Regions from separate parts of the Ensifer sp. 4252 genome, predicted to be linked through region 4. Evidence: riboswitches for the same ligand, from Rfam matches in the RefSeq annotation. Region 4 holds a riboswitch; each other region holds the start of a gene.
The links. A riboswitch is a leader RNA that binds a small molecule or an ion and turns the genes downstream of it on or off. The one in region 4 is predicted to bind cobalamin.

Region 1 (7,732 bases), on a different contig from region 4:
CAGGTGCCGCAGCGCTGGCTTGCCTCAACCTGCTGGTCACGCTCGGCGCCAAGTCCGAAAACATCTGGGTGCACGACCTCGAAGGCCTCGTCTACAAGGGCCGCGAAGTGCTGATGGATGAATGGAAATCGGTCTACGCGCAGGAAAGCGACAACCGCGTGCTGGCCGACAGCATTGGCGGCGCCGACGTCTTCCTCGGCCTCTCTGCCGCTGGCGTGCTGAAGCCGGAACTGCTGGTGCAGATGGCCGAAAAGCCGCTGATCATGGCGCTCGCCAACCCGACGCCTGAGATCATGCCCGAGGCAGCCCGCGCGGCGCGCCCGGACGCGATGATCTGCACCGGCCGTTCGGATTTCCCCAACCAGGTCAACAACGTGCTGTGCTTCCCGCACATCTTCCGCGGCGCGCTCGACTGCGGCGCAAGCACGATCAACGAAGAAATGAAGATGGCGGCCGTTCGCGCCATCGCCGGCCTTGCCCGCGAGGAGCCGTCGGACGTGGCCGCCCGCGCCTATTCCGGCGAGACGCCGGTCTTCGGTCCCGATTACCTGATCCCCTCGCCCTTCGACCAGCGCCTGATCCTCCGGATCGCACCGGCCGTCGCCAAGGCTGCCGAGGAAAGCGGCGTCGCCACGCGTCCGATCCAGGACTACGACGCCTATCTCGACAAGCTGAACCGCTTCGTCTTCCGCTCGGGCTTCATCATGAAGCCGGTCTTTGCCGCCGCCAAGAATGCGCAGAAGAACCGCGTGATCTTCGCCGAAGGTGAAGACGAGCGCGTGCTGCGCGCAGCCCAGGTGCTGCTGGAGGAAGGCACGGCCCGCCCGATCCTGATCGGTCGTCCGCAGATCATCGAGACGCGCCTGCGTCGCTACGGCTTGCGCATCCGTCCGGACGTCGATTTCGAGGTGGTCAACCCCGAGGGCGACCCGCGCTACCGCGACTATGTCGAGGACTATTTCACCCTCGTCGGCCGTCTCGGTGTCATTCCGGAAGCCGCCCGCACGATCGTGCGCACCAACACCACGGTGATCGGGGCGCTTGCCGTCAAGCGCGGCGAAGCCGATGCGCTGATCTGCGGTGTGGAAGGGCGCTACAGCAAGCACCTGCGCGACGTCTCGCAGATCATCGGCAAGCGCGACGGTGTGCTCGATTTCTCGGCCCTCAGCCTGCTGATCTCACAGCGCGGCGCCACGTTCTTCACCGACACCTATGTCAGCTACTGCCCGAGCGCAGAAGAAATCGCCCAGACCACCGTCATGGCAGCGCAGGAGATCCGGCGCTTCGGTATTACGCCACACGCAGCCCTGGTCTCGCACTCGAACTTCGGTTCGCGCGATTCCGAAAGTGCCACCAAGATGCGTCAGGCGCTGCAGCTTGTGCGCGAGCTCGCGCCCGAACTCGAAGTCGATGGCGAAATGCATGGTGATTCGGCCATCTCCGAAGTGCTGCGCCAGCGCGTCATGCCCAACAGCACGCTATCGGGCGAAGCCAACTTGCTGGTCTTCCCGAATCTGGATGCTGCCAACATTACGCTTGGCGTCGTCAAGACGATGACAGACAGTCTGCATGTCGGGCCGATCCTGCTTGGATCGGCGCTGCCGGCGCACATCCTGTCACCGTCCGTGACCTCGCGTGGCGTCGTCAACATGGCGGCACTCGCCGTCGTTGAAGCCAGCCATCCGGGCTGACGGCACCCTCGTTTGCAGGGCCGCCGCAACCGGCGGCCCTGTGCTGCTCCCGCGACCCGGGGCAACAACCATTGTTTGCAAGGGTCGACAATCCACAGCAAATCGGCTGTCGGTTCTGGACAAAAGGTGAACCCCCAACCATTGTGGGGTTCAGGGCAAGAATCGGTGTTGTGGCATGACTGAACAACAGGCTGTCCTCGACATGCTGGAAATTCTGGAATGCGGAGGCTGTGTCGAGCCGGCCCATTTCTTTACGTTGATGCGACGTACCTTTCGCATCGCTCATCTCCTATATCTTGAAGCCGAGCCCTATGCCGACGAGCTCAAGATCTGCCGATTGCACCACACGTTCGGTGCCTACGCGGCCGAGCTTTATCTGACGCGGGGGCTCTACCGCATCGACCCGATCCTCAAACTGGCGCTCGGCGGCGTCAGGCCGGTCGAATGGACGACCGCGCGCCATCGCTTTCCCGAATGCGAGCCATTGTTCAAAACGGCAGAGGAGATAGGACTTTCCAGCGAAGGCGTCGCCCTGCCGCTGCCCTCGCCGGCCGGCCGCACGGCGTTGCTCGCCATCAACGTCAATATGTCGGCCGCGGAGTGGTCGATCTATCGGCGCAACCACCTGCGCGACTTCCAGCTCGCTGCCAACCTGTTTCATGCCGGCATGCTTGAACACGCCGCCATGACCGGCGGACTGTCGGTCCGCGACATGCGCCTGACGAGCCGCGAAACCGAGGTTCTCACCTGGTCGGCGGCCGGCAAGAGCTATTGGGAGATCGCCACCATTCTCGGCATTTCCGAACGCACTGTGCGCTTCTTCATGACCAACGCCCGCCGCAAGCTCAACGTCGTCTCCAATACGCAGGCTGTGGCCCAGGCCGTTCGCCACGCACTGATCCCCACGGTTTGATCCGGGCTAAAGCCGCCCCCCTGCGCTCATCCGGAAACCCATCGAAATTTAGAGTAAAAAATCCGTTTCCGGTACTGTCACTAGTGCCAGTTTCTTCTCCACCGGCGGACTGACAGCATCACGCCATCCCCCAAAACAAGGATGGAGAAAACGATGATCAGGATCCTCAACGGCAGGACACGCGGACAGCACCCACAGGCCATCGACGAGATGTTCAAGCTGCGCAAGCGCGTCTTCCACGATTTCCTGAAATGGGACGTGCAGACCGATGGGGAATGGGAGATCGACAATTACGACAAGTCGAATCCGCTCTATATTCTGTCCTATTCGCCGGAGACGGGAAAGCTGCGCGGATCGCTGAGATTGCTGCCGACGCTCGGTCCCAACATGCTGGACGATACGTTCCCGATCCTGCTTGGTGACAACCCTGAGATCCGCAGCGCCTCGATCTGGGAATCGAGCCGCTTCTGCATCGACCCGGAGATTTCCCAGGATCGCGCCTCCAACCAGGTGACCGTGGCCGCTGCCGAACTGATGTGCGGCGTCGGTGAACTCGGGCTTGCCTCCGGCATCAGCCATATCGTCACGGTGACCGACGTCTTCCTCGAGCGGATGTTCCGCCGCATGGGTTGCCCGGGAGAGCGCATCGGCGAACCGCACCGGATCGGCTCGGTCTTCGCCGTCGCGGTCGCCTGGGAGGTAACGCCGTCGCTGCTCAGCGCTATGAAGGCCGTCGCCGCGATCGAAGGCACGGTTCTCGAACGGCCGATGTCGCTGGAAACGGCGCGCGCCGCCTGATCTCGAACGCTCCCTCCGTTCCTCCCACCGGACGGAGCTGTTAACGCAATGCGAGGCTTGTCGTTGCACCGGCGGCGACAAGCTTTATGATAGGGCGGAAACAGGAAGTGCCGACAGCGACCGATCCCGGACAACAAGGGTGGCACTGTGCGGTTGCAGGAAGAGACGTTCGCCCGTGTTCCGGAACATGAAAACCCTTGCCGCGGCGACCTTGCCGCTGCTTCTGGTTCTTGCCGATCAGGCGCTGGCCTCCAGCGTGTGCGACCGCCTGAACACTCGGCTCGCCGAACTCCCCGCCGCCATCGCCACCACCGCCGATACGCGTGATTATGCGAGCGCGATTTCCCGGCAGAACATCGAATTGCGCCGGGCGCGCAACGATCGCCGACGCGCCGGCTGCGGCACAGGCAGCGTCGTCGTCTTCAATGGTGGCGACCCGGATATCTGCTCCGACATCAACAGCCTGATCGCCGAGATGGAAGACAATCTTGATATCCTCAAGTCTGAGCGCCAGCAGCTCATCTCCGGCGATGGCGACAACACGCGCCGGCGCATCCTGGCCGCGCTCGAGATCAACGGTTGCTATGGCGACCGCGAGGAATTTGCGAACGCCGACCCGGACGAACAGCCGGAAACGCATCGCAACATCCTGCGCGATCTGCCGCCGGACGAATCTTACGGCCCAATGCTGCGGGACCGCGAAATGGGCACCTACCCGCCGGAAAGCGGCGTCTATTCCGGCACGCTTCGCACCATGTGCGTGCGCACCTGCGACGGCGCCTTCTTCCCGATTTCGTCCGAGGCAAGCCCTGTGGACTTCGCCCGCGACGAGCAGGCGTGCCGCGCCCGATGCCCGGGTGCCGAAACGCAGCTCTTTTTCCACGAACTTGCGACCGAAGAGAGCGACCAGATGGTTTCGGCGTCGACGGGGCGACCCTATACGGAACTGCCGAACGCTTTTGCTTACCGGACCCGTGGCGTCGGCAAGCCCGGCATCTGCGGCTGCCAGATCCCAAAGACGGCGGTGACGACACCCAAGGCAGGCGGCGGCAATGCTGGCGACAGCCAGTCCTCGATCATCGTCATCGAAGGCAAGAAGGAAGCGGCGGCCCCAGCCACCAAGGAGACCATGCCTGCGGAGGAGCGCCCTTACGATCCCGCCAAGAGCAAGGTGCGGGTTATCGGGCCGACGTTCCTTCCCCAGGAGGAAACGTCGATCGACCTTCGCCATCCGAAAGGTCCGGGCTACCAACCGGTTCAGAGCAACTGATCGCAGCATCTGCCTTTCGGCAGGTTCCCCAGCCCTCTTCAAACACCAGTTCCTCCAACGGCAGCCGTTGGCGCCAGCCTTTCACCGCAAGTTCCGGCTCCTGGTAGAGGTGATCGACGTAGCCCAGGCAAAGCCAGGCGACGATCACGACATGATCGGGAATGCCGAGGATCGCCTTGATCTCGCTCTCATGAAAGATGCTGACCCAGCCGACGCCGACGCCTTCGGCACGCGCGGCAAGCCAGAGGTTCTGCACCGCGCAGACGGTGGAATAGACATCCATCTCAGGATTATGGGTGCGCCCGAGAACGACCGCGCCGCCGCGGGTGCGGTCGCAGGTGACGCAGATGCTCAAGGGCGCCTTGCGGATACCCTCCAGTTTCAGGGAGCGGTACTTCGCTCGGCGGTCGGCTTCGAACATCAATGCCGCTTCATCGTTGGCCCGGGAAAAGGCCTGCCATATCCGCTCCCGGGTTTCGGCCTGCCGCACGACAACGAAGTTCCACGGTTGCATGAAACCCACCGATGGCGCCCGGTGGGCGGCGTTAAGCAGGCGCATTACCAAGTCGTCAGGCAAGGGCTTGGCCAGGAATTGATCCCGCACGTCCCGGCGTGTTTCGATGGCTCTATAGACGGCTTCGCGCTCGTCAGGTGAAAAGGCCTCTGCAGCCGCAAGGCCGCCATTCGCGTCAGTCAGCATCGTTCGATCCCCAACAATGCGCAACCTTCCGCCGTCCGCGCGGGTATCGGTCTATCTTGCCAGGCCGGTCTTCTGACTTCGGATCAACCGGCCACCTCACCTTCCCAGATCACATGAAGATCCAGTGGCAAGATCTTGAGGTAATTCAAGATCCATAGAGGCAGCCGTCCCCGTCACAGCGTTGGGCACGTTCCGGACTGACACCGGATTCCCGATTCTCCCGCATCGCGGGCACCTGACGTTGCCATAAGGACACAGCCCAGTGGGAATAACAAGCAAGCTCGATGTCACTTGCCCGCCACTCCACAGCGCCACGCGACAGCCTCAGACTTCAGAGCGGCGCGACCGGATGCGGCGAGCCGTCATAGCCGCCCCAGACCGACTGGTCGAAGCAGATGACCGAACCCGTCATCAATCCGGATTCGGCCGATGAGAGATAGGCGCAGGCCCGCGCGACCTCCTTCGGGTCGACAAGCCGGCCGAAGGGTTGGCTGGCGGCTGCCTTTTCCAGCCAGTCGGCAGCAGCACCATGAAACTCGCGTTGGATGCGGTCTTCGCCTTCGGAGGCCATCCAGCCGATATTGAGGCCGTTGACGCGAATGCGGTTGCGCAACAGCGCATAGGCGGTGTTCTTGGTCAACGTTTCGAGCGCGCCCTTGGACGAGCAATAGGCGGCGATGAACGGCTGGCCCGCCATCGCCGACATCGAGCCGATATTGACGATCGTGCCCTGCGTATCTTCCCGCCGCATCACCTTGACCGCCTCCTGCATCAGGAAGAACGGTGCGCGCACATTGACCGCGAACATCCGGTCGAAAAGTTCGGGGCTGGTGTCGAGAATGGTACCGCGATCAGTGATCGCCGCCGCATTGACCAGCGCATCGACGCGCCCGAAAGTGGTGTCGCAGGCGTTGACGACCTTTCGGGCGTCCTCGACCTTTTCGAGGTCTGCCTCGACATAAAGTACCTGCGCGCCGCTCGCCTTGCGGATCTCATCGGCCTTCGCTTCGCCCTTGGCAGCATTGCGCCCGCAGATAACGACCCCTTCAGCCCCGCGTTCCGCAAACAGGCTTGCGATCGTTGCGCCCAGCCCTTGTGTGCCGCCGGTGACGATGGCGATCTTGCCGTCGAGACGGCTGTATTGCTCGGTCATGAAAGTCCTCCCAGGAATGAAAGTCGTGTGAAAACAGGCAATGGTCCCCGGCACAGGGCGCCGGGGACCGAGGGCATCGATGTCTGCCGCTCAGCTCAGCTTGCGCTGCGTCTGCTCGTCAAGCGCGTTGCTGAAATCCTCGGGGCTCCATTTGCCCGAAAGCGCCTCATGCATCAGCTGCGCCTGGGTTTTCGGCGCGAGACCACCGAGCGGCGGGTCGCGATCGAGATTGGTCGGGAACGAATAGCCTTCTGCACAGGATGCAATTGCGTTGGCCGCCTCGCCCGTCGACAGCGCACCGGATTCCGTAAGACCCTTGAGCGCCGGATAGAGCGCTGCACTCATCTTCACGCGATCGACGGTCTCCATCGCCCGCCCGAAGGCCGACGAGACCTGAAGAAGGTTGGCAACGCGCTTGATATCAACCGAGCGATTGCTGCCGGCCGCATGAAACAATGCCGGATTGAAGAAGACGACATCGCCCTTTTCAAGCGGTAGCTGCACGTGATGCTCGTCGAAGTAGGCCCGGAACTCCGGGCGTTTCAACGCGAGATAGCCGGGCACGTAGCTCTGACTGTAGGGAAGGAAAAGCGTCGGACCGCTCTCGATCGGCATGTCGCAATGGGCAACCGCCCCCTGCAGCGTCAGCACCGGCGACAGCCGGTGCACGTGAGCCGGATATCGCTCGATGACATCGGAGGTCTGGAAGCCCAGGTGGTAGTCGCGATGGGCCGCCTGCGACGCCCCGCCCGGATTGACGCGATTGACCTGCGCCGTCATCTGATAGTTCGGACCAAGCCAGGCTTCGCTGACAAGCGCGATGATGGCATTGGCGTAGTAGCCGGCAAAATTTTCGGGGCTCTTCAGGCAGTGCTTTTCGAGCGAGTTCCAGATCCGGTCGTTCGCGCCGGGCTTGGCGAAATGGTCGCCACCACCGCTGTTGGTGCGGTGCTGCTCGTCGATGATCGCATCGAAAATGCCGCTGGCGGTATCGATCACGGTCGTATCGGCATAGGCGTGCTTGAACACCGCCACTCCAGGCCCGATCGCAAGCACCTCGCAAATTTCGGCCAAAGCAGCGCGACGCCCCTCGATCGTGGCGCAGGCGGCGACGAGGCTCGCGCTGTCATAGATCAGAACATTCTTCTCACAGGCGAGCGCGTGCGGATAATCAGCAACGTTTGTCTGACGCTCCACTTCAGCCCGA
Region 2 (7,732 bases), on a different contig from region 4:
ATGCCGCCGACGATCAACAGGATCGTCATGCCGACGACGACGATGCCCTCGACCGAGAAACTCATCAGCATCGCGCGCATGTTGCCGAAGGTGAGGAAGTGCGGCGAGGCGAAGCTCATGATGATGCCGAGCGCAAGAATGATGGCGATCAGCCCTGCCTCGCGCATCGTGCCGATCCGCCGCCAGGCCGGAACCCGCACCTGCGTTGTAACCACCGTGTCGACTGCCATTTCCGCCTCCCCATTCACTCTGCTTGTCTCAGGCAACATGCTCGGCCGCCTTGGTTATTTGTGATGCGCCATGCTGCCCGACCCCGGATGCGAGGCGGATCACCGCCTCTTCCGACATCTCGGCCTCGCCGAGTTCTCCGGCAATGCCGCCTTCGCGAACGACGAGCACCCGGTCGCATAGCCCCAGAAGTTCGGGCAGTTCCGACGAGATGACGACGATGCCGATGCCCGAGCGCGCGAGATCGCGCAGCAGGCGGTGAATTTCCGATTTGGCGCCGACGTCGATGCCGCGCGTCGGTTCGTCCATGAGAATGACCTTCGGCCGGACGGCGAGCTGTTTGGCGATGGCGACCTTCTGCTGGTTGCCGCCCGAGAGCGATGATACTGGCATGGCGATGCCGCCCATTCGCACGCCGAGCCGCCGGGTGAAATCGCGGGCGAGGTCCGCCTCCGCCTTCGCATTCATCAAACCGAGCGGCCCGGTCAGCGTCTTCAGATCCAGCACCGAGATGTTCTGGGCGATCGACATGTCGACGAAGACTCCGGACCCCTTGCGGTCCTCCGAGAGATAGACGATGCCGGCATCAACAGCGTTTCTGTAGTTGCCGATCGCCTGCTTCTTGCCGTGCAGCAGCACGTCGCCGCGCACCTTCCGGCGCAGGCCGCAGATCGCCTCGGCGATCTCGGTGCGGCCCGAGCCGATCAGCCCGCCGATCCCGAGAATTTCGCCCTTGCGCAGCTCGAAGCCGACATCATCGATGCGCTCGCCGTCGCCAAGGCCGCGAACCGACAGGATGACGTCGCCGGACTGTTCGCCCGGTGCCTGCTTCGGCGGATAGAGTTGGGTGATCTCGCGACCGACCATGCGGCGAACGACGTCATCGGGCGTCACGTCCGCTATGCGCTCGGTCGAGACATGCCGACCGTCGCGAAAGACGGTGACGCGGTCGCACAGGCTGAAGATCTCGGCCATGCGGTGGCTGATATAGATGATGGAAATGCCCGCAGCCTTCAGGTCGCGGATGATGCCGAAAAGCGCCTGCGCCTCGGCCTCCGTCAGCGCTGCCGTCGGCTCATCGAGGATCAGCACCCGGCAATCGAGCGTCAGCGCCTTGGCGATCTCGACCAGCTGCTGGCTGGAAATTGTAAGATCGGCGACCTTTCGGCGCACATCGATCGGCGCCAACCGGTTCATAACCACCTGCGCATCACGGACAAGGGACGCATAGTTCATCAGCGGCGAACGCCGCCGGTTGGTTGCCGCCATGAACATGTTTTCCGCCACCGTCGCGTCCGGGCAGAGCGCGATCTCCTGGTGGACGAGACCGATGCCGAGCGACTGGGCTGCGGCCGGCGAGGAAATCTTCGTCGGCGTGCCGTCGACGAGGATTTCGCCCTCGTTCGGCTGCAGCACGCCGGCGATGATGTTCATGAGGGTGGATTTGCCGGCGCCATTCTCGCCGCAAAGCGCATGGATCTCGCCCTTTTCCAGGTTGAAATCCACATTGGTCAGCGCCTTCACAGCCCCGAAGTGCTTGGTGACGTTGCGGACCTGAAGGACCGGCTGCGATATCATCGCCTTCTCCACTCTTACTCGTTCGACCGGCTATCCGGACACCCCGGATAGCCATGTCAAAGCTTCTTACTCGTCAATGCCCTTGGTGCCGCGGCGCTTCAGGTACTTGTCCCAGTAGAAGTCGTCCGCATTGGCGGCGGTGACGATGGAGAGACCGTTGTCGACGAAGGGGATGCTCATCGGGTTGAAGCCGGAACGCTTGGCGTCGTTCATCGGGTCGATGAGCTCGGGGTGCTTGGCAAGCCACAGCAGCATGAAGCCCATATAGCCCTGCATGCCCTGGTTCGGGTTGATCGAGCCGAACACTTCACCGGCCTTGATCATGTCGAGGATGTTGGCATTGACGTCGGCGCACATCACGAGAACCTTGCCACCGCTTTCCTTGCTCGCCTGCGCAGCACCGATCGCCGAGTTGGCTTCCGGCATGAAGACTGCGCCGAGGTTAGGATTGGCCTGGATCAGGCTCATCAGGCCCTGATAGGCCTTGTTCGGATCCTGGTTGGACGCGGCGCGTCCGACGAGTTTCATATCAGGCCACTTTTCAGCCATGCGGCCGACGAAGGCGGCGATCCGCTTGTCGTGGTTGTCCTGGCCGGGGTTTTCCAGAACGGCATATTCGCCCTTGCCGCCCATCTTCTCGGCGATCGCATCAGCGGCGTAGACGCCTTCGCGGGTGTTGTCCGAGGTGATGAACGAGATGCGCTTGGAGAGCGGCGAGTCGGCGGCAAAGGTGACGACCGCCGTGCCCTGGTCGATCGCGCGGTTGATCGGCTCGATGAACGGATCCGAGTTCATCGGATGGACAAGGATGCCAGCCGGGTTCTGCGCCAGCGCCTGATCGAACGTGGCGATCTGCTTGTTGACGTCGTATTCCGGGGTGCCGGTATATTCGGTCTCGCAGCCGAACTGCTGGCCGGCCTGCTTGAACATTTCATAGACCGGGAACCAGTATTCGACGCCCGATACCATCACGTTCATGACGTATTTTTCGCCGGGTTCGCAGCGAAACGGGTTAGCCGTCTCCGCGCTGGCGGGGCCAGCCAGAAACGTCGTTGCAATGACCGCCAGTGCGGTCGTGCTCAAAAAAGTGCGCACGCGTCCTCCTTGAGGCCGAAGCCCCTCCCAAAACCAATGGTGCCGTCAGAAATGACCGCTGATGTGTGAGTTTGCCGGAACTCCTCCTCGACTTCCGACTGTCGTGATTAAAACGACGCCCAAGGCTTCTGTCAATATAATTCACGCCATGAATAATAATTCATGGCTGGCTGTGTTTTGCCACCGCCTGTCGGCCTCACTCACTCGCCCATCGCCGCTGCAAGCGACGCGTTCGACGCGGCGGCTTCGGCAATGATCCACTCGCGAAACGCCTGGATCTTCTTTTGCCGACGATGACTTTGCGGATAGACCAGCCAATAGGCCCGACCGTCCCTGACCACATGGTTGAACGGTCGGATGAGTTTCCCGCTGCGAAGCTCCTCGATCAGAAAGGTCGAGACGACCATGGCAATGCCATGGTCGAGCAATGTGGTGGCCACATCCATCGCCTGGACGTCGAAGATCAGCTCGGTGCCATTGCTTGCCGGCGGCTCCACGCCGGTTTCGACCATCCAGCGCCGCCACCAGCTTGCATTACCGAAGCGCCTCACCTTGAGAACGTCGGAAGGATGCTTGAGCTGGTGTTTTTCAAGGAATGTCGGCGTGCAGACCGGCAGGTATTCGATCGGGAAAAGCGGAAACGCGTCATGGCCCGGCCAGTCGCCGTTGCCGCTGCGCACCACGAGGTCGATCGCATCGCGCTTGAAGTCGATCAGCTCGGTCGACATGTGCACGCGAATGCTGATGTTCGGATGGGCCGCCTGGAACGAGGCGAGCCTTGAGCCGAGCCAGCTTGAGACCACGGTCGGAAGCACCGAGATGTGCAGGTGATGTTCGGTCTTGTCGGCGATCTCTGAGAAGGCCGTGCCCAAAAGGTCGAGCGCCTCGGTCACCCTCGGCGCGAGCTGCCGTCCGGCGGCCGTCAATCGCACTTCGCGCGGCAGACTGACGAAGAGCGGCGTGCCCGTGCGGTCTTCCAGTAGCCGGATCTGATAGCTGACGGCCGCTTGGGTCATGCCGAGCTCCTGCGCCGCACGGGTAAAGCTCAAGTGCCGGGCGGCGGCCTCGAAGGCGCGCACCGCGCTCATGGGGGGAATCTTGCTCATCCGCTGAGATAAGCATTCTTTATGGCAGCATGCGAGAAACTGCTTTGCGCGAAACCACCAAAATCCTCAATTTTCTCGCGAACACATCACCGCAGAAATGAAAGGGTTAGCAATGCTTAGCGCACTGCGATCGATCATCCGCCATGCCCGGACACTGGCCAGGAGAGCTGCCGACGTCACGACAACCATCGATACATTCAGCGAATTCCAGCTTAGAGACATTGGCCTGACGCGTGACAATGAGCGCATTCTGGCGCGCGCCGGCGACATTGCCGTTCCGTGGCAGCGCGTAACAGATCCCGATCCCGGCAACGCTCCGTCGCCCCTGGTAACGGATGACGGCGTGGTTCCAGTGCAGACAACGTGTCGTGATGCCATGCCGCGACCTGCCACTGTGAACGGCCTACGATCGCAGATGAGTGAAAATAAAGACATATACATTTCTTTATACGATTGACCTGCCCGCCTTTGCAGGGCATTGTCGAGCAATCGTGGTTCTGCGGCTCGTCTCACGACGGGTCGGAGCTAAGAGGGAATTCGGTGCGGCGCCGCAAGGCGCCTATGCCGGAGCTGCCCCCGCAACTGTAAGCGGCGAGCGGCCGTCCAATGATGTCACTGAGGGAGACGCCTCGGGAAGACGGGACGGTTCGTGTTGACCCGCAAGCCAGGAGACCTGCCGCGATAGATAACGTCCACGGGCGGGGTGTCCGATGTGTCGCCTTTGACGATCGAGCCTATCTCGGTCGTGGATGCGTCGCATTCAAAGCCTTGCCCACAACCTTCGGGGTAAGGAAATGACCATCAAGACAGCCAATCTCGGCTTTCCACGTATTGGCAGCCATCGTGAACTGAAGTTCGCGCTGGAGCGCTATTGGGCCGGCAAGATCGACAGACAGGACCTGCTCGACGTCGCCGCCAAGCTGCGGGCGGAAAACTGGGCCGCGCAAAAGGCGCGCGGAATCCAGATCATTCCATCGAACGACTTCTCGCTTTACGATCAGGTTCTCGACACATCCGTGCTCGTCGGCGCCGTGCCGCCGGCCTATGGTTGGAAGGGTGGTCCGGCCGATCTCGACATCTATTTCGCCATGGCACGCGGTTCGACGACTGCGACCTGTGCATCCGGTGCGCATGGTGGGCCTGACAGCGGCAACCAGGCGCTGGAGATGACCAAGTGGTTCGACACCAACTACCACTACATGGTTCCGGAATTCACGGAGGATCAGCGTTTCGAGCTGACGCGAAATGCGCCGCTTGAAGCCTTCCTGGAAGCCAAGACGCTCGGGCATGCCACCCGCCCTGTCGTCCTTGGCCCGGTCACCTTCCTGAAGCTCGGCAAGGCGCATGCCGGCGGGTTCGACACGATCGATCTGCTCGAGCGGCTGTTGCCTGTTTATGTGAAGTTGCTGAGCGAGCTTGCGGAAGCCGGCGTCGAATGGGTGCAGATCGACGAGCCCTGCCTGGTGCTCGATCTCAACGAGCGGGAACGCCGGGCGCTGGCGCTGACCTACCAGACGTTCGCCTCAGAGATCCCGCAGCTGAAAATCATGCTGGCGACCTATTTCGGCGCGATCGGTGACAACCTGCCGACGGCCCTTTCGCTGCCGGTTGCCGGGCTGCATGTCGATCTGGTGCGTGCACCACAGCAGCTCGACCTCCTGCTTCAATCGGCTCCGGCGCAGCTAGTATTGTCGCTTGGCGTCGTCGATGGCCGCAATGTGTGGCGGACCGATCTTGCCGGTCTCTTCCGCCGGCTGCAGCCGTTGATCGAGGCGCATGGCCGCGACCGTATCGAGCTTGCACCGTCGTGCTCCCTGTTGCACGTGCCAATCGACCTCGATCTCGAAAAGGCGCTCGATCCGGAGCTCGTCTCCTGGCTTGCCTTCGCCCTGCAGAAACTGGACGAGCTCAGCCTGCTTGCCCGCGCCTTCGAGCCCGGTCTTGCCAATCCCGAGCAGGTCTTTGCAAGGTCGATCGCAGCCGCCGAGGCGCGGCTGACCTCGCTCAAGGTCCACGACCCGCTGGTTGCCGGACGCCTTAAGAACCTGACGGCAGCGGACAGCCGCCGCCAATCGGGCTTTGCGACACGTCGGCGGCTGCAGGAGGAAAGGCTGGCACTGCCGCTCTTCCCGACGACGACGATCGGCTCCTTCCCGCAGACACCCGAAGTGCGCCAGGCACGATCGCTGCATGCCAAGGGCGAGCTCAGCTATGTCGACTACCTCGCCTATCTGCGTCAGGAAACCGAGAAGGCCGTGCGCTGGCAGGAGGAGATCGGTATCGAGGTGCTGGTGCACGGCGAGTTCGAACGCAACGACATGGTGCAGTATTTCGGCGAGCAGCTTTCCGGCTATGCCTTCACCCAAAGCGGCTGGGTGCAGAGCTACGGCTCGCGCTATGTCCGCCCGCCAATCATCTTCGGCGATGTCTCGCGGCCGAACCCGATGACGGTGGATTGGGCAACCTATGCGCAGTCGCTGACGGACAGGCCGATGAAGGGCATGCTCACCGGCCCGGTGACGATGCTGCAATGGTCGTTCGTGCGCGACGACCTGCCCCGGTCGATCGTATGCCGTCAGATCGCGCTGGCGCTGCGCGACGAGGTGACGGACCTGGAAGCGGCCGGCATCGCCGTGATCCAGATCGACGAACCGGCGTTGCGCGAAGGGCTTCCCCTTAGGCAGGCCGATCGAAAGGCCTATCTCGACTGGGCTGTGGAGTGCTTCCGCATCAGCGCCTCGGGCGTCGGTGACGAAACCCAGATCCACACCCACATGTGCTACTCGGAGTTCAACGACATCATGGCAGCGATCGCGGCGATGGATGCCGATGTCATCTCCATCGAGACCTCGCGCTCGAAGATGGAACTGCTCGGTGCCTTTACCGATCAGGCCTATCCGAACGAGATCGGCCCCGGGGTCTACGACATCCACTCGCCGCGGGTGCCCTCGGTCGACGAGATGGTGCATTTGATCGAAAAGGCGACCGATGGCCTGACGCCGGCGCAGATCTGGGTCAATCCGGATTGCGGCCTGAAGACACGGCGGTGGGAGGAAGTGCGCCCGGCACTCGTCAACATGGTGCAGGCGGCACAAACGCTGCGGCAGTCCTTCACTGCCGGCCGGCGAGAGGCCGCAAACGCATGATGGGCGATAGCAATATCGAGACGGCGTCGGGGGAAACCCCGGCGCCTGCCACCTTGATCGACATCGTCTTTCCCGGCGACACCAATCACCATGGCACGCTCTTTGGCGGTGCGGGCCTGGCGCTTATGGACCGGATTGCCTTCATCGTCGCGACGCGCCACGGCCGCGTTCCCTTCGTCACCGCCTCCTGCGATCGTGTCGATTTCCGCGCCCCTGCCCGCATCGGCCACATCGTCAGCTTCACCGGTCGCCCGACTCGGGTCGGGCGGCGTTCGATCGTGGTCGAAGTCGATATGAGCGCGGAGGATCTAACCGCAGGCACCCGCGATCTCTGCACCCGCGGACAGTTCACAATGGTCGCGATGCCCGAGGGCAAGGACATCGGCTGGACGTTGCCTTTACTCGGCAGCGTCATGATCGGCCCGACAAAAGACGATGCCGTGCGCATGGTCGACATCGTCTTTCCCGATCAGGCCAACGGCTTCGGCGCCATGTTCGGCGGCGACGCGCTCGCGCAGATGACCAAGGCGGCCTTCGTTGCGGCGACACGGGCGAGCCGCAAGACAATGGTGCTCGCCT
Region 3 (7,732 bases), on a different contig from region 4:
ATGCCCATGCCTTCGACAAGATTTCTGAACCGCTTTTCGCAGATCGCCATGCAGGCCTTCTGGTAGACCTTGTCGACATCCTGCAGTTCGACCAGGCTGAACAACGACATCATGACCTGCTGGGGCAGCGAGAGCCCGGCAGTGTGGTTCAAGGCGACGTCGCGGCTGTCGGCGACGATGCGGTCGATGAATTTGACGGCACGCGGCGTCGGGGTCATCGCCTTGTAGCGTTTTTCCAGGGTCTTCTGGAGCGGTTCGGGGTGCGCCTTGATCATCTCGTCGAAGATGTTGTCCTTGGCGACGGCGATCACGCCAAGCCGCCAGCCGGTGCAGCCGAAATACTTCGAGTAGGAGTAGACGCCGATCGTGTTGCGCGGAAGATGGCCGAGCAAGGACTGGAAGCCGGGTACGAAGGTGCCGTAAACGTCGTCCGTCAGGATCATCAGATCCGGCCGCTTCGTATTGACGAAGCTGACCAGACGCCCGATCGTGTCGGGGTCGAGCGCGACCGCGGACGGGTTGCCCGGGTTGACCAGGAACAGCGCCTTCACCTTCGGGTTCTCAAGCGCCTTGATGTCTTCCTCGGTGAACTGGAAGCGGTCTTCCTGTTCCGCGCTGACATGGATGGTCTTGAGGTTGTAGTCTTCCAGCTCCGGCATTTCGAGATAGGGCGTGAAAATCGGCGTGCCCAGCGCGATCGTGTCGCCGGCGTTCAGGATGCGTGCATTCTTGAGGGCCTTGAAGATGTAACACATGGCGGCCGTGCCGCCCTCGACCGGGTAGAGATCGAACTTTGCGTCGGGCCGGAAGCCGGTGCACATCGCCCACATCAGATATTCATGGGTGATGATTTCGTTGTGGTACAGCGCACGGTCCGGAACCGGGTAGTTGTCGCCGATAATGGAATCCGTCAGTTCGTGCACGAAGGCGTCCGGGTCGAAACTGAAGGTCCGAATGGCGTATTCGACCGCGTCGGAAAGCGTCTGTGCCGGAAGGGCGCCGTCGTCCTCCTCGTCCCAATCGGCCGCCGCTTGCAGCTGTTTTTTCGTCCACTTCTGGAACCGCGCATAGGCACCGTCGCGTCCCGGCATGCCCGCTACGCCTGCTGCCGGATCGAAATAGGTGCGCTTGGCCTCGGTCACGGCGAACTGGCCAAGCAGGAAGAACGCTTCGCGAGCCCTGGTGGCCGTCCAGTTGGGATTGCCCCGGCCCGCATTGAGGAATGCCTTGGCGGATTTTTCGGCATTCACCTTGGCGAGCTTGATCAGCTCGTCCTTGATCTCGAACGGGCTGAGATCGGAGATGCTGTCGTAGAATTTTCTGTCCAACATGAACCACACTCCCAATTAACGAAGGTCTCTGTTTCTCGGTGCGATGCTCTTAAGCTTACGGCCCGCCGGATGGTGCCAGCATGATGACGATGACGAGGCCGAAAATAGTCAGCAGAGTATTCCCGATCGCATAGGGCATGCCGTAGCCAAGTGCTGGAACCTTGCTCTTGGCCGCCTCCTGGATCATGCCCAGTGCCGCCGTTGTCGTGCGCACCCCGGCGCAGGCGCCAAACAGGATCGCGGGGTGAAAACGGAAGACGTAGTGGCCGATCAAGACGGAAGCGATCATCGGCACTGATGTCGACACGATGCCCCACAGGAGCAGGGAAACGCCGACTTCGCGCAGTCCCGCGACAAAGCCGGGGCCGGCGCCGATGCCGACGACGGCAATGAAGATGTTGAGGCCAAGTGTGTTCAACAGCCACAGCGCCGGAGAAGGAATTCTGCCGAAGGCGGGGTAGGTGGTGCGAAGCCATCCAAGGACAAGCCCGGCGAGAAGCGCGCCGCCGGAGGTCGACAGGCCGATCGGTATGCCGCCGATCGTGATCGTCAGGGCGCCGATCATCGCGCCGATGAAGAGCCCCCAGCCGAGGAAGGCGATGTCGGTGGTTTCGACCGGGCGATCGGCAAAGCCGAGCGCCTTGATCGCCGCTTCGACATGTCTCCTGGCGCCGCCGAGGGTGACGATATCGCCGCGCTCGACGGTCGTGCCGGGCAGGACCGGGATCTCGACCAGCGAGCGCATGATCTTGCGGGCATAGACGCCGCGGGCCCAATCTTCGGTGCTGACGTCGGCGAGCGTCCTGCCGGCGAGCGCTTTGCTGGTCACGTAGACGTCGACGACCTCGGCTTCGGCGTTCAGCAGTTCCTTGTCCTCGACCTCAACGAGCTTGGAGTCCAGGTGCTCGACGAGCAAAGCGCGTCTGCCGGAGAAGGCGACAATGTCGCCCGGCTGCAGCACGGTGTTACCATCCGCTTCGATGATCTGGCCACCACGCCGCAACCGTTCGACGAAGACGCGGATGCCAGGAAGCAGGTTCTTGACCGGCGTTCCGGTGAGCCCGCTCGCCTCTTCGACGCGATAGGCCCTGAGGCCGAAGTCGTGGTAGGCGTGTGTGATCCCGGGTTCGCTGCTCTCGGCGCCGCCGCCGAGCTTCGCCTCGTACTCCTTGCAGGCGGCCGGGAGATCGATGCCGAGTAGCTTGGGCCCGAGCTGTGCCAGGATGATCGCCGAGCCGATGGTGCCCCAGATATAGGTCACCGCATAGCCAATCGGGATCTGATCGGTGTAGGTCTTGGCCTGTTCGGCGCTCAAGCCCATCGCGTTGATCTGGTCGCTGGCAACGCCGATGGCCGCCGAAATCGTCTGGGAGCCGGCGTACATGCCTGCGCCATAGCCGAGCGGCAGCCCGGCGATGAGGGCGCACAGATAAGGCACGATCAGGCACAGCACCAATACCGACAGGGCAAAGAGGATCTGCTTGGGCCCATCCGTGCTCAGGCCGCGAACGAACTGCGGGCCGACGCCGTAGCCGACGGCAAACAGGAACAGAAGGAACAAGGTCGACTTCAGGTCGCCCGAAACCTGGATCCCCAGCTGTCCGATGACGACACCCGCCAGAAGCGTGGCGGTGACGTTTCCAAGGTTGAACCCGGCGATCTTGATAGGACCGATCAGGAAACCGATGCCGAGCGCAAGAAAGACGGCGACGGCAGGATAGGTGCGGAGTGTCTCAACGAAAAAATCTATTGGATTCACTGTCATCCCCTTCAGAAAGCTGGTTTGCCATTACTCGCATTCGGGACTTACGCGGACAGGCTGGATACTACGTCGCATGAGAAATTGTGTCGTCGGCGCCCGAAATATGGGCGATGCCGGCGTAAGTCGCTGTGCATCTGCTGAATGGCGCGATCACTTCCTTCGAAAGCACATCACCGATTGTGCCTCTCTTCAAGTACGTAACAGTAACGGATGGCGTTACCGGCTGGCGCCTCGGTGCTTTGGAAGGGCTTTCCCCCGGCGTGCCGAGACAGGGGAAACCAATCGCCCCCAGTTCGATACAAGGACCTTTCCGGCGCCTCCGGTGCCGTGGCGATTGATCATTCGGGCGGTGGCGGCTGGCGGGACCGCGCTATGCGGAAACGCCTTCCAGCGTCATGATCCGCGTCCTCGCGCAGCGTTCGCGGATCGCCTTGAGGCGTTGATACTCCGGCGAGTTGTACCACTCGAGCAAGGAGTGCATTTCCGGGAACTCGACAATGACGAGCCGATGCGGCTCCCAGTCGCCTTCGAGCACCCGGGTCGCGCCACCGCGGCCCAAATATCGGCCGCCATAACGCGCTTCCGTTGCCGGCACCTCCCGTATGTATTCTTCAAAAGCCGCGGCATCCGTGACCTCGACATCCGCAATCAGATAGGCAGCCATGGCAGATCTCCTTTCCACACCGGCACCATCGAAGAATACGCCCGTTGGCAGTTCCGGGCGAGTTCGCCAGCCAACTCGGCCGACAAAGGGAGGCCTTTGCCTCCCCTTCGTTTCGGGCCATTTTTTTGTTGAATGATGTAATGTTATTTCGTAACGATTGCGCATGATGAAAAGCCGCATGTTGATATGCCTCGGCCGACCTGTCCCGGCGGTTGTCACCTCCGCCGAAGTGTGCGACGAAGGCGGTGATGGTGCTGCAACCGCGACAATGCGGAAGCGGCTGAAAAGGGAACACGGAGCGGACGACCCTGATGGGGCCGAAACCGTGGCTGCCCCCGCAACTGTGAGCGGAAAGCGCATTCACACCATGTCACTGGCGTTCAGCCGGGAAGACGTGGATGCGCCGCGACCCGCGAGCCAGGAGACCTGCCATCGAACCGATCAACCACAACGGACGGGGTGTTCCGATGGAAAAGAACTGGTTTTTGCGCGACGGCCATCCGTCATCATGCCGCTTTGCCACATTCTCTCCGGACCAATCCGGCGGAGAAGAGATATGGCCAACCCGGTTTCCCGGCAGCACAAGATAACGGTCTGCACCGATTGCCGTTTCACCGGCGGCCCCTGCCGTCCGGGCGCGGATCTCATCCAGCGGTTGAACCGCAGCATTGCCGCACTCGGCGAGCCGCTCGACCGGGATTTCTCCATTGCCGGAACGGTCTGTATGGCGGCCTGCACGAGGCCCTGCACCATCGCTTTCCAGGCAACGGGGAAGGCGACCTACCTGTTCGGCGACATCTCGCCCGAGGAGGATATCGATGATCTTGTTTCTTTCGCCACGGCCTATGCCAAGCGAAACGACGGCATGACGCGGGCGGCCGAGCGGCCGCGCGGGCTCAACGGCAAGACGCTGGCGCGCATACCGGCAGCGCTGTTGGTCTCCGAAGACATCGGCGGGCTTTTCCAATGATGGCGCGGGGAGGGATAAGCCAATGAGCTGCACCGCGACAGGCGCCGGCCTTCGGGTCCGCGCCCTGGATTGGGGTCCGCGCCCGGATCTGCGGCTGGTCCGCGAGGTCGACTTTGCCATTACGCCCGGCAGCCGGCTTGCCATTCTCGGTCCGAACGGCGCCGGCAAGACATCGCTGCTGCGCTGCCTCTATCGCTCGGCCCAGCCGACGGCAGGCACGATCGAGGTCGATGGGGTCGACATCTGGGCGATGACGGCGCGCGAGGCGGCCAAGATCATTGCCGTCGTGCTGCAGGAAATGCCGAGCGATTTTCCCTTCAGCGTGCGCGACGTGGTGATGATGGGCCGCATACCCCGGCGGGAAGGCGTGAGCGGCTGGACGGCGAGGGATCGCGAGACGGTGGCGCATGCGCTCGAGCATCTCGATCTCACTCACCTTGCCGGACGGCAATTCTCCACACTTTCGGGTGGCGAGAAGCAGCGGGTGCTGATTGCCCGGGCGCTGGCCCAGCAGCCGCGCATCATCATCCTGGACGAGCCGACCAACCATCTCGACATCCGCCATCAGCTCGAAATTCTCGAGCTGCTGCAGACGCTGCAGCTGACGATCGTCACCACGCTGCACGACATCAACCTGGCCGCGGAATTCGCGACCGACGTGGCGATCCTGACGGAGGGTCGCATGACGGCCTTTGGTTCGCCCGAAGACGTGCTCAACCCGCAAGCGCTTTCCGCCGCCTTCGGCGTCACCGCCACAGCCCATAGCAACGCCGTTGCCAGCGGCGCGCGCTTTTCCTTTTCACTCGCTCGACAGGGATCGATGCCATCATGAAGACCCTATTTGCCAGTTCCGCCCTTCTGCTTCTCACGCTTGGCGCCGCGCCGGCGCTTGCCTATCCCGTGACGGTCAAGAGCTGCAACCGCGAGGTGACCTTCGAGGCGGCGCCCAAGCGGGCCGTTTCCAACGACGTCAACCTCACCGAAATGATGCTGGCCCTTAAGCTGCAGGACCGCATGGTCGGCTATACCGGCGTTTCCGGCTGGAAGACGCTGGACGAAAAGCTGCGCGAGGGCGTCAAGGCGCTGCCGGAGCTTTCGGAAAAGTATCCGACCAAGGAAGTGCTGCTCAATGCCGACGCCGACTTCTACTTCGCCGGCTGGAACTACGGCATGAAGGTCGGCGGCGAGGTGACGCCGGAAACGCTCGAGCCCTTCAAGATCAACGTCTACGAGCTGACCGAATCCTGCATCCACGTCATGGCCAAGGGCAAGCCTGTCATGGACGACATGTTCGCCGATCTCCTCAATCTCGGCCGCATCTTCGGCGTCGAGGACCGGGCGCAGGCGCTCGTCGACGGCTATCGCCGCGATCTCGACAAGATCACCACAGGCATCGGCGGCATCGAGCGCCCGACCCGTGTCTTCGTCTATGATTCCGGCGAGGAGAAGCCGTTCACATCAGGCCGGTTCGGCATTCCGACGGCGATGATTGAGGCGGCCGGCGGCGTCAACGTCATGGACGGTGTGGAGAAGAGCTGGACCGAGATTTCCTGGGAGCCGGTGATCGACAAGAACCCCGAGGTGGTGGTGATCGTCAACTATGGCGAGGTGACCGCCGAGCAGAAGATCGCCTTCATGAAGAGCAACCCGGCCTTCAAGAACATCGACGCCGTCAAGAACGACCGCTTCGTGGTGCTCGACTATGTCGAGGCGACGCCGGGTCCGCGCAACATCGATGCCATCGCGCGGCTTGCCAAGGCCTTTCACGGGCAGGCGATGTAACTGAGGCGTCAGCGGGGGCGTGCCTTGCCGCATGCTCCCGGGGCATGCCTTTTCGCATGTCCCCGCCCTTCCACTCCAATATCTGACCAGGGACGGACTGTGAAAACCACGACCGCCTTTCTCACGGCGCTGCTGTTGTTGTGCCTGACGATCACTGCCGCCGTGTCATTGGGCTCGGCGCCGATCCCGGTCTCGACCGTCTGGTCGATCATCGTCTCGAAGCTGTCGCCTGGCAGCGTCGACGTTGCCTGGTCGGCCGGCCGCGAAAGCATCGTCTGGGATGTGCGCCTGCCGCGCGTGGTGCTTGCCGGGCTGGTCGGGGCCGGGCTGGCGCTGACCGGCGCCGTGCTGCAGGCGGTGACGCGCAATCCGCTTGCCGATCCGCATCTTCTCGGCGTGTCCTCCGGCGGCGCGCTCGGCGCAATCATCGCGCTGCTGCACACCGGCCTCATCCTCGGCCTTGCCACCGTGCCGCTGTTTGCCTTTGCCGGCGCGCTGGTCGCGACCGCGCTCGTGGCGCTCGTCACACGCGTGCTCGGCAGCAATGCCGACAGGCTGGTGCTATCAGGCGTCGCCGTCGCCTTCACATTAACGTCGATCGGCAACCTGATGATTTTCCTTGGGGATCCAAGGGCGGTGCACACGGTGATCTTCTGGATGCTCGGCGGTCTCGGGCTGGCGCAATGGCCGCATCTTATTTATCCCACGGTGGTGCTGACGGCCTGCCTCGGCTATCTCGTGCTGAGGGCGCGCGAGATCAATGCGCTTGCCATGGGCGACGAGACGGCAACGACGCTCGGCATTCCCGTTCGCCGGTTTCGGCTCGTGCTCTTCGTCGTCACCGCACTCCTGACCGGCGTCATGGTCGCCTTTTCCGGCGCGATCGGCTTCGTCGGCCTGATGGTGCCGCATTTCGTGCGGCTGTTTGCCGGCAGCGACAATGTCCGGGTCATCCCGCTTTCGGCCTTCGTCGGCGCGCTGGTGCTGATCTGGGCGGACCTCTTTGCCCGCGTCGTCATGGCGCCCGAGGACATGCCGATCGGCGTCATCACCGGGCTTGTCGGCGGCATCGCCTTTATTGCCATTCTGAAGCGGCGCGCGTAAGGCATGGACACGGTGCGATTGCCGCCTATCTCTAGGGCCAATCTCGACCTACTGCGCGACATGAGGAGCGAATGACCCATCAAGCTGAGGCCTGCACCCCGGATGAAGTGCTGAAATTC
Region 4 (7,732 bases):
GCCGGAGTTGTCTTCCATCATCATCACGCCGATCGGGCGGACGTTGATGACGCAGCCCGGAACGAGCGGACGGGTGTTGCAGATCAGAACGTCGATCGGATCGCCATCGTCGGAAAGCGTGTGCGGCACGAAGCCGTAGTTCCCCGGATAGTGCATCGGCGTGTAGAGGAAACGGTCGACGACGAGGGTACCGGCTTCCTTGTCCATCTCATACTTGATGGGATGGCCGCCAACGGGAACCTCAACGATCACGTTGACATCTTCTGGTGGATTCTTTCCGATGGAAATCGCGTCAATGCGCATGGACTACTCCAGGGTCAGTTGGGACGTTTGCCCGTCGGATAAAGGGAAACATGCCGCGATGCAATATAACTTTCGTCCGCAGCGCAGATTCAAGCGGTCGTTTTGTCGTGGTCGAATGGCCGGGACAGGTCGACAAATCCTGTCGAAGGGAGGTCATGATGAACGGAAAGGTTGCGTGCCTGTCGCTGATCCTGCTGTCTGCCGGATCAGCCATTGCCAATGACAGCGTCTATGTCGACGTCAGCCGCAACAAGTGCAAGACGATTGCCGACGAGCCGGGCATGTATGCCCTGATGAGCTGCCCCGGTTACGGCGACTATCCCGTCCATTTCAAAGAGATCGATGTTCGCCAGAGCTTCTCCTTCGGACACATCGACAAGCGCTATCTCGACGGGGCGTTCGAGAGCTTCATCCCCTTCAACCACGCGGGCAACATGGTGGAATGGCGCGTCGCCAAGGGCGGCACTCCGGTTGCGACAATCCTGCGCTGGTTCATCGAGAACCCCGATCCGAAGACCGGTGAATCGGTCCCGGCGCTCGAGGGGCAGGTTCTCGTCGTCTCCAAGGTGGCCGAGAAGAATGACGGCAAGGGCTGCGTCGCCGGCTATGTCGATGCGCTTGCCAACCCTGATCCCAACGCGGTCGCCCGCAAGGTCGCCGACGAGGTGGCACCGACATTTCGCTGCGGCGTCGACCAGGCGGCATTCCACGGCAAACGCGGCGAAAAGGCCGCCGAATCCAACAACGAACTGCCGGAGTGATTTCGGAAAGAGCGGCTACCGCAAGAGCCAGCGAGGCCTTGCACGGCAGGCGTCAGTTCCAGGCAAAGCCGATCTTCTTGAGGTGCTTGTCGCCGAAATCTTCCATGCCTTCGGCAATGTCGCTGCCGCCGGCTCCCTGGAAGAACTGATAGGCGTGATCGCTGTCTTCGAGGCACCAGACGACGAGCCCTCTGCAGCCGAGCGACCGCAGCAGGCTCTTGGCTTCGCCGAAGAGAACCCGTCCAAGGCCGATGCCCTGGTATTCCGGACGCAGGTAGATCTCGTAGATTTCGCCTTCCTGCGGCAGCGCCTTGGCGCGGCTGAGGCCGAGGGTCGCGTAGCCGGCAATCGTTCCCGCCACGTCGACGACCAGCAAGGTCGCAGGCCCCCGCGTCGCCTTGCGCCACCAGACCTCGTCTCGACGATTGACCATCTGGACCAGGGGGCGGTGCGGAATGATGCCGCCATAGGCCTGCAGCCATGAAACGCGATGCACGTCGGCAATCGCCGACGCCTCTTGCGGTTCTCCAGGTCTGACCTCGATCGAAACAGTCTTCATGACTCACGACTCTAAACGCACACAGGGCGAACAGGAATCCCGCCCGGGAGCCGCGTCGCGTTAACCCACAGGCAACTTTAACGGCATCCTGTGGAAGGTTAACGCCTTTTTAACTTTATCCGCAAGCCGCCCCCCGCTGGCACACACAGCAAAAAACCCCGGATTGCTCCGGGGTTTTAAAAATTGCCGATTATTCTCGGAATGGCTTAAGCGGCGCCGGCCGTACGCGACTTCTCGAAGCGCTTACGGTCGTTCGAGTCGAGATACATCTTGCGAAGACGGATCGACTTCGGCGTGACTTCGACCAGCTCGTCGTCCTGGATCCAGGACAGCGCGCGCTCGAGCGTCATGCGGATCGGCGGCGTCAGCTTGACGGCTTCATCCTTGCCGGAGGCGCGCATGTTGGTGAGCTTCTTGCCCTTCAACACGTTGACTTCGAGGTCGTTGTCGCGCGTGTGGATGCCGATGATCATACCGGCATAGACCTTCTCGCCGGCGTCGATGATCATCGGGCCACGGTCTTCCAGGTTGAACATCGCATAGGCAACCGATTCGCCGGCGTCGTTGGAGAGCAGCACGCCGTTGACGCGGCCGCCGATCTCGCCCTTGTACGGCTGGTAGGCGTGGAACAGACGGTTCATGACCGCCGTGCCGCGCGTATCCGTCAGCAGTTCCGACTGGTAGCCGATCAGGCCGCGGGTCGGCGCGAAGAATACCAGACGGACGCGATTGCCGCCCGACGGACGCAGCTCGACCATCTCGGCCTTGCGTTCGGACATCTTCTGAACGACGACGCCGGAATGCTCTTCGTCGACGTCGATGACGACTTCTTCGATCGGCTCGAGAAGCTGGCCGTTCTCATCCTTGTGCATGACAACGCGCGGACGCGAGACCGCAAGTTCGAAGCCTTCGCGGCGCATGGTTTCGATCAGAACCGCGAGCTGCAATTCGCCACGACCGGATACGAAGAACGAATCCTTCTCGGAAGATTCTTCGATCTTCAGCGCGACGTTGCCTTCGGCTTCCTTGAACAGACGGTCGCGAATGACGCGGCTCGTCACCTTGTCGCCTTCGGTGCCGGCAAGCGGGCTGTCGTTGACGATGAAGGACATGGTGACGGTCGGCGGGTCGATCGGCTGTGCGGTCAGCGCTTCGGAGACCGACGGGTCACAGAAGGTGTCGGCGACGGTGCCCTTGGTCAGACCGGCGATCGCGACGATGTCGCCTGCATGGGCTTCTTCGATCGGCTGACGCTCGATACCGCGGAATGCGAGGATCTTCGAGATACGGCCGTTTTCGAGCAGCTTGCCGTCCTGGCCGAGAACCTTGACCGGCTGGTTCGGCTTCAGCGAACCCGAATGGATGCGGCCGGTGATGATGCGGCCGAGGAAGGGGTTTGCTTCCAGGATCGTACCAATCATGCGGAACGGGCCTTCGGCGACCGTCGGCTCGGGAACGTGCTTCAGCACGAGGTCGAGAAGCGGTGCCATGCCCTGGTCCTTCGGACCTTCAGGCGCGACGTTCATCCAGCCCTCACGGCCCGAACCGTAGAGGATCGGGAAGTCGAGCTGTTCGTCGGTGGCGTCGAGGTTTGCAAAGAGGTCGAAGACTTCGTTGATGACTTCTTCGTGCCGGCCGTCCGGGCGATCGATCTTGTTGATCGCGACGATCGGCTTCAGGCCGACCTTCAGCGCCTTGCCGACGACGAACTTTGTCTGCGGCATCGGGCCTTCGGAGGCATCGACGAGAACGATGGCGCCGTCCACCATCGACAGGATGCGCTCGACTTCACCGCCGAAGTCGGCGTGGCCGGGGGTGTCGACGATGTTGATGCGCACGCCCTTCCACTCGACCGACGTCGCCTTGGCAAGAATGGTGATGCCGCGCTCTTTTTCGATGTCGTTGGAGTCCATGACGCGTTCGGCAACGCGCTGGTTTTCGCGGAACGAGCCCGACTGCTTCAGAAGCTCGTCGACAAGGGTCGTTTTCCCATGGTCGACGTGCGCGATAATCGCGATGTTACGAATGCTCATTTTTCGTCTCGGAAGGTTTAGGGCACGCCCCAATGGGCCACGCCGCTTTTTCAATGGTCGGGCTCATACAGGTTTTTTTGCGATTGCGAAAGGGGGGCGCGCGCAAGAGCCCGACGCCAAAGTCCCGACAGGCCATGGGTTTGCAACCGGGAAGGGTCCCGCCAACCGGCTCTGGCAAGGTATCGGCCACGGCCAAAATGCTCATGCGATTGCGGCCGGATCGAGTGTCACGCGCCACAGTTCCTGGTCCTGCCGATCCAATAGCCGTACCGTCATCTGCTTCGTCTGACCGTTGATATCGACGATGCCGAAGAACTGCAGCCCGGCGGAAGGCGGCAGGTTGCTGTCGATGCCGCCGCCGGATGCCTTGATGAAGCGCACGTCCGGGCCGAACGTCATGTCCAGCTCCTTCGGACCATAGGTGCCGGAATGCAATGGCCCGGAAACGAACTCCCAGAACGGCAGGAAATCCTTGAAGGCCGCCCGCGACGGGTCGTAGTGGTGCGCCGCCGTGTAATGCACATCCGCCGTCAGCCAGACGAGGTTCTCGATGGCGTTATCCTTGATGAAGCGGAGCAGGTCGGCAAATTCCGTCTCGCGGCCGGTCGGCAGACCATTGTCGCCATTGGCGATCGCGTCCGAGCCACGCCTGTTGGTATAGTCGTCCCAGACGACGAGACCGATCGGCATGTCGCAGGCGATCACCTTCCACACCGCGCGCGAGGCGGCAAGCTCCCGCTTCAACCAATCCGCCTGGCGCCAGCCGAACAGGCCGTCATCGCCCTCCCCCTGGTTGGGCCCGCGATAGGAGCGGAGGTCGACGAAGAAGACATCGAGCAGGGGACCGTAGGCGATCTTGCGGAAGATCCGGCCGGGCTGGGTTGGCGGCATGCGGATCGGCGTCATCTCGTGAAACGCCCGGGCGGCGCGGGCGGCATAGACGGCAACGTCCTTTTCCGGATAACGCGGGTCGTCGCGAAGGTCCGTCGAGGCCGACCAATTGTTCAGAACCTCGTGATCATCCCATTGATAGAAGGTCGGGCAGACCGCGTTGAGGTCACGGACGTGGCTGTCGAGCAGATTGTACTTCCATTGGCCGCGATATTCCTCGAGCGTGCGCGCGACATCGCACTTCTCATGCGTCACCACCCGGTTCTTCCAGATGCCGCCGTCGCGCAGGGGTATCTCGTCGGGAATGGGGTTGTCGGCATAGATCGTGTCGCCGGAATGAATGAAGAAGTCCGGTTCGTGCAGGCGCATGGTGGAATAGGTCTTCATGCCGACATCGTCGATGCCCCAGCCCTGGCCGGCCGTGTCGCCGGACCAGACGAAGCGGATCGAGCGCTTGCGCAACGGCGCGGTGCGAAATCGGCCGATGACAGGTTCGGACACCCGGTTGACGTCGTAAAGGTCGGTCGCGGTGAAGCGATAGAAGATGTCCTGGTCCGGCAGCAGATCCTCAAGCGCGCATTTCACCGCACAGTCCGTCTGCGGTGTCGCGGTGAGATCGGCGAGACGCACCGGATTGGAAAAACTCTCGGTCGTCGAGTACTCCAGTGTCACTCGTGACGGACTGTCGACCCGTGTCCACACCATGCCGGAGCTTGTGTCGACATCGCCCGACTGCACACCATGGATGAATTCCGGCCGGCCGTAGCCTCGGGCATAGAACGGCGTTGCAAGACCGGAGGACGCCACAAGACCGGCAGCGCCGGCGGACAGAAGAAAGGAACGGCGGGACAGCGTGGTGAGGATTTCGGCCAAACAAGCCTCCGGTTCGAGCCCTGCGAAAGCGGGATTTCGCGTGCCGGACCTTTGGCTGTTCGCATGTCAGCGAGTTAACAGCGGCATGAAACAATTTGAACGGTTTCGCGACAATTCGGCGAATGCGGGGCCTTGCCACGCTTTACGGTAAGCCGCCCCAAGGTGATCGGCCCATCACTGTTTCCGCCACCTGTCGGCTTGACGCCAGGCGGACCGGAACACTAAGGGTACCGCCGACGGTTCCCCGAAGGATGACTTCGACGGGGATTAATAGGGAACACGGTGAGGACGACCCAAAAGGGACCGAGACCGTGGCTGCCCCCGCAACTGTAAGCGGAATGCCGGACACCCAAGTGGCGCGACAGCGCGCCATGCCACTGCGATTGCGCCAGGCGCGTTGCGGGAAGGCAGGTGGAAGGCGCTTGATCCGCGAGCCAGGAGACCTGCCGTCAAGCAGAAGATCCAGCGTCACGGGCGGGGTTGCCCGGAACAGGAGTTGTCCATGATCCGCATATCCGGCGGCTTTGCGCCCTCTTTTCCCGTCCTTCTCGACGTCAGCGATCGTTTGTCTCCCGAAATTCGACCGGCCAGCTGTCGCCGCTTCGGCTGACCTTCGCAGCTCACGAGAAGAAAGAATTCCCTTGAAAGCCATTTTGAATGCCGTCGGGCGTCATTGCCCATCCCTGGCCGTTTCCGTGTCCCTCCTTCTGACCGTCGCTCCCTCGACCGCTCTCGCGGCCGCGACGAGCTACCCCCTGACCTTAAAGAATTGCGGCCAGGAGGTTACCTTTAAGGCGGCGCCGACGCGCACCGCCTCGATCGGTCAGAGCACCACGGAAATCCTTTATCTTCTTGGCCTCGCAGACAAGGTCGTCGGCACTGCCGTGTGGATCGGCCCGGTCATCGATGGCTACGAGGACGTCAACAACAAGGTGCCGCGGCTTGCCGACAACGACCCGAGCTTCGAAAGCGTCGTTGCCACCAAGCCGGATCTGGTAACCGCACAGTTCCAGTGGCATGTCGGCCCGGAAGGCATCGTCGCCACACCCAAGCAGTTCGCCGAACTCTCGATCCCCGTCTATGTCTCGCCTGCCGATTGCGCCGCCAAGGACAATTCGGCCGGCGGCGATGGCGTGCGCCACAATGCCTTCTCGATGGACCTGATCTACCAGGAGGTCACCGAACTCGCTGAAATCTTCGACGTGCAGGACCGCGGGCAAGCGCTGATCGCCAAGCTGAAGGCGCGCGAAGAAGCCGCTCGCAGCAAGATCGCCAATGCCGATGGCAAGCTGTCGGCGGTCTTCTGGTTCTCCAGCGCAGAGATGGACATCGATCCCTATGTCGCCGGCACCAATGGCGCGCCCGGCTACATCATGTCGGCGCTCGGCATCAAGAATGTCGTCTCGACCGAAGAGGAATGGCCGACCATCGGCTGGGAGACCATAGCCAAGGCCGATCCGAAGATCGTCGTGATCGGCAAGATGGACCGTCGCCGCTTCCCGGCCGACGACTGGGAACTGAAGATGAAGTTCCTGAAGTCCGACCCGGTCACCAGCCTGATGCCGGCGGTCAAGGCCGACCATATCGTCATCATGGACGCACAGGCGATGAACCCGACGATCCGCACGATCGAGGGCATCGAGGTGCTGGCCGACGCGGTCGAAAAAGCCGGCCTGGCGAAGTGAGGTCAATACCTCCAACGATCAACCGCACGAGCGCCGTCCTGACGGCGCTCGCACTGCTTTTCCTGGCGCTGGCCCTTGGTGCCGCCATCGGCGAGACCGCCATTCCGCTCGACGTCGTCGGCAAGACCGTCGCCAACCGCCTGTGGGGCGCGGGATACCCGCTCGATGCCATCGACGAGGGCATCATCTGGAATTATCGCCTCAGCCGTGCGGTGGTGGCTGCCTGCTGCGGGGCGGCGCTTTCGCTCTGCGGAGTGGTACTGCAAGCATTGCTCCGGAACGCTCTGGCCGATCCTTATATTCTCGGCATCTCCGCCGGTGCATCGACCGGCGCCGTGGCCGTCGCCATTCTCGGTATCGGCGCCGGCATGCTGACGCTTTCTCTCGGCGCCTTCTTCGGCGCGGTCTTCGCCTTCGCGCTGGTCTCCCTCTTGGCGCTCAGGGCAGGCCGCGGCACCGGTGCCATCATTCTTGCCGGGGTCGCCGGCTCACAGCTGTTCAACGCGCTCACCTCCTTCATCGTCACCAAATCGGCCAATGCCGAGCAGGCCCGCGGCATCATGTTCTGGCTGCTCGGCAATCTCTCGGGCGTGCGTTGGCCGGATGTGGCGCTGGCCCTGCCGGTGG

Region 1: another riboswitch for cobalamin. It lies ahead of bluB (5,6-dimethylbenzimidazole synthase); the one in region 4 lies ahead of ABIE33_RS07675 (ABC transporter substrate-binding protein).
Region 2: another riboswitch for cobalamin. It lies ahead of metE (5-methyltetrahydropteroyltriglutamate--homocysteine S-methyltransferase); the one in region 4 lies ahead of ABIE33_RS07675 (ABC transporter substrate-binding protein).
Region 3: another riboswitch for cobalamin. It lies ahead of ABIE33_RS25300 (DUF1636 family protein); the one in region 4 lies ahead of ABIE33_RS07675 (ABC transporter substrate-binding protein).

The regions. Positions count from the first base shown of each region.
Region 1 is NZ_JBNDIU010000010.1:97,807-105,538, reverse strand. It holds gene ABIE33_RS19430 (NADP-dependent malic enzyme) at 1-1,691, shown strand, start outside; gene ABIE33_RS19425 (helix-turn-helix transcriptional regulator) at 1,867-2,604, shown strand; gene ABIE33_RS19420 (acyl-homoserine-lactone synthase) at 2,758-3,402, shown strand; gene ABIE33_RS19415 (DUF2865 domain-containing protein) at 3,590-4,672, shown strand; gene bluB (5,6-dimethylbenzimidazole synthase) at 4,581-5,372, opposite strand; cobalamin riboswitch at 5,418-5,626, opposite strand; gene ABIE33_RS19405 (SDR family oxidoreductase) at 5,704-6,525, opposite strand; gene ABIE33_RS19400 (phytanoyl-CoA dioxygenase family protein) at 6,616-7,732, opposite strand, start outside.
Region 2 is NZ_JBNDIU010000005.1:146,000-153,731, reverse strand. It holds gene ABIE33_RS13870 (ABC transporter permease) at 1-230, opposite strand, end outside; gene ABIE33_RS13865 (sugar ABC transporter ATP-binding protein) at 259-1,806, opposite strand; gene ABIE33_RS13860 (substrate-binding domain-containing protein) at 1,873-2,901, opposite strand; gene ABIE33_RS13855 (LysR substrate-binding domain-containing protein) at 3,102-3,989, opposite strand; gene ABIE33_RS13850 (hypothetical protein) at 4,120-4,464, shown strand; cobalamin riboswitch at 4,483-4,702, shown strand; gene metE (5-methyltetrahydropteroyltriglutamate--homocysteine S-methyltransferase) at 4,802-7,153, shown strand; gene ABIE33_RS13840 (acyl-CoA thioesterase) at 7,153-7,732, shown strand, end outside.
Region 3 is NZ_JBNDIU010000017.1:21,881-29,612, forward strand. It holds gene ABIE33_RS25285 (bifunctional aspartate transaminase/aspartate 4-decarboxylase) at 1-1,331, opposite strand, end outside; gene aspT (aspartate-alanine antiporter) at 1,387-3,090, opposite strand; gene ABIE33_RS25295 (DUF1330 domain-containing protein) at 3,464-3,757, opposite strand; cobalamin riboswitch at 3,990-4,205, shown strand; gene ABIE33_RS25300 (DUF1636 family protein) at 4,314-4,727, shown strand; gene ABIE33_RS25305 (ABC transporter ATP-binding protein) at 4,750-5,559, shown strand; gene ABIE33_RS25310 (ABC transporter substrate-binding protein) at 5,556-6,509, shown strand; gene ABIE33_RS25315 (FecCD family ABC transporter permease) at 6,609-7,613, shown strand; gene ABIE33_RS25320 (DUF924 family protein) at 7,685-7,732, shown strand, end outside.
Region 4 is NZ_JBNDIU010000002.1:152,473-160,204, forward strand. It holds gene ppa (inorganic diphosphatase) at 1-303, opposite strand, end outside; gene ABIE33_RS07655 (hypothetical protein) at 462-1,064, shown strand; gene ABIE33_RS07660 (N-acetyltransferase family protein) at 1,117-1,623, opposite strand; gene typA (translational GTPase TypA) at 1,830-3,656, opposite strand; gene ABIE33_RS07670 (alkaline phosphatase D family protein) at 3,858-5,420, opposite strand; cobalamin riboswitch at 5,641-5,885, shown strand; gene ABIE33_RS07675 (ABC transporter substrate-binding protein) at 6,104-7,105, shown strand; gene ABIE33_RS07680 (FecCD family ABC transporter permease) at 7,102-7,732, shown strand, end outside.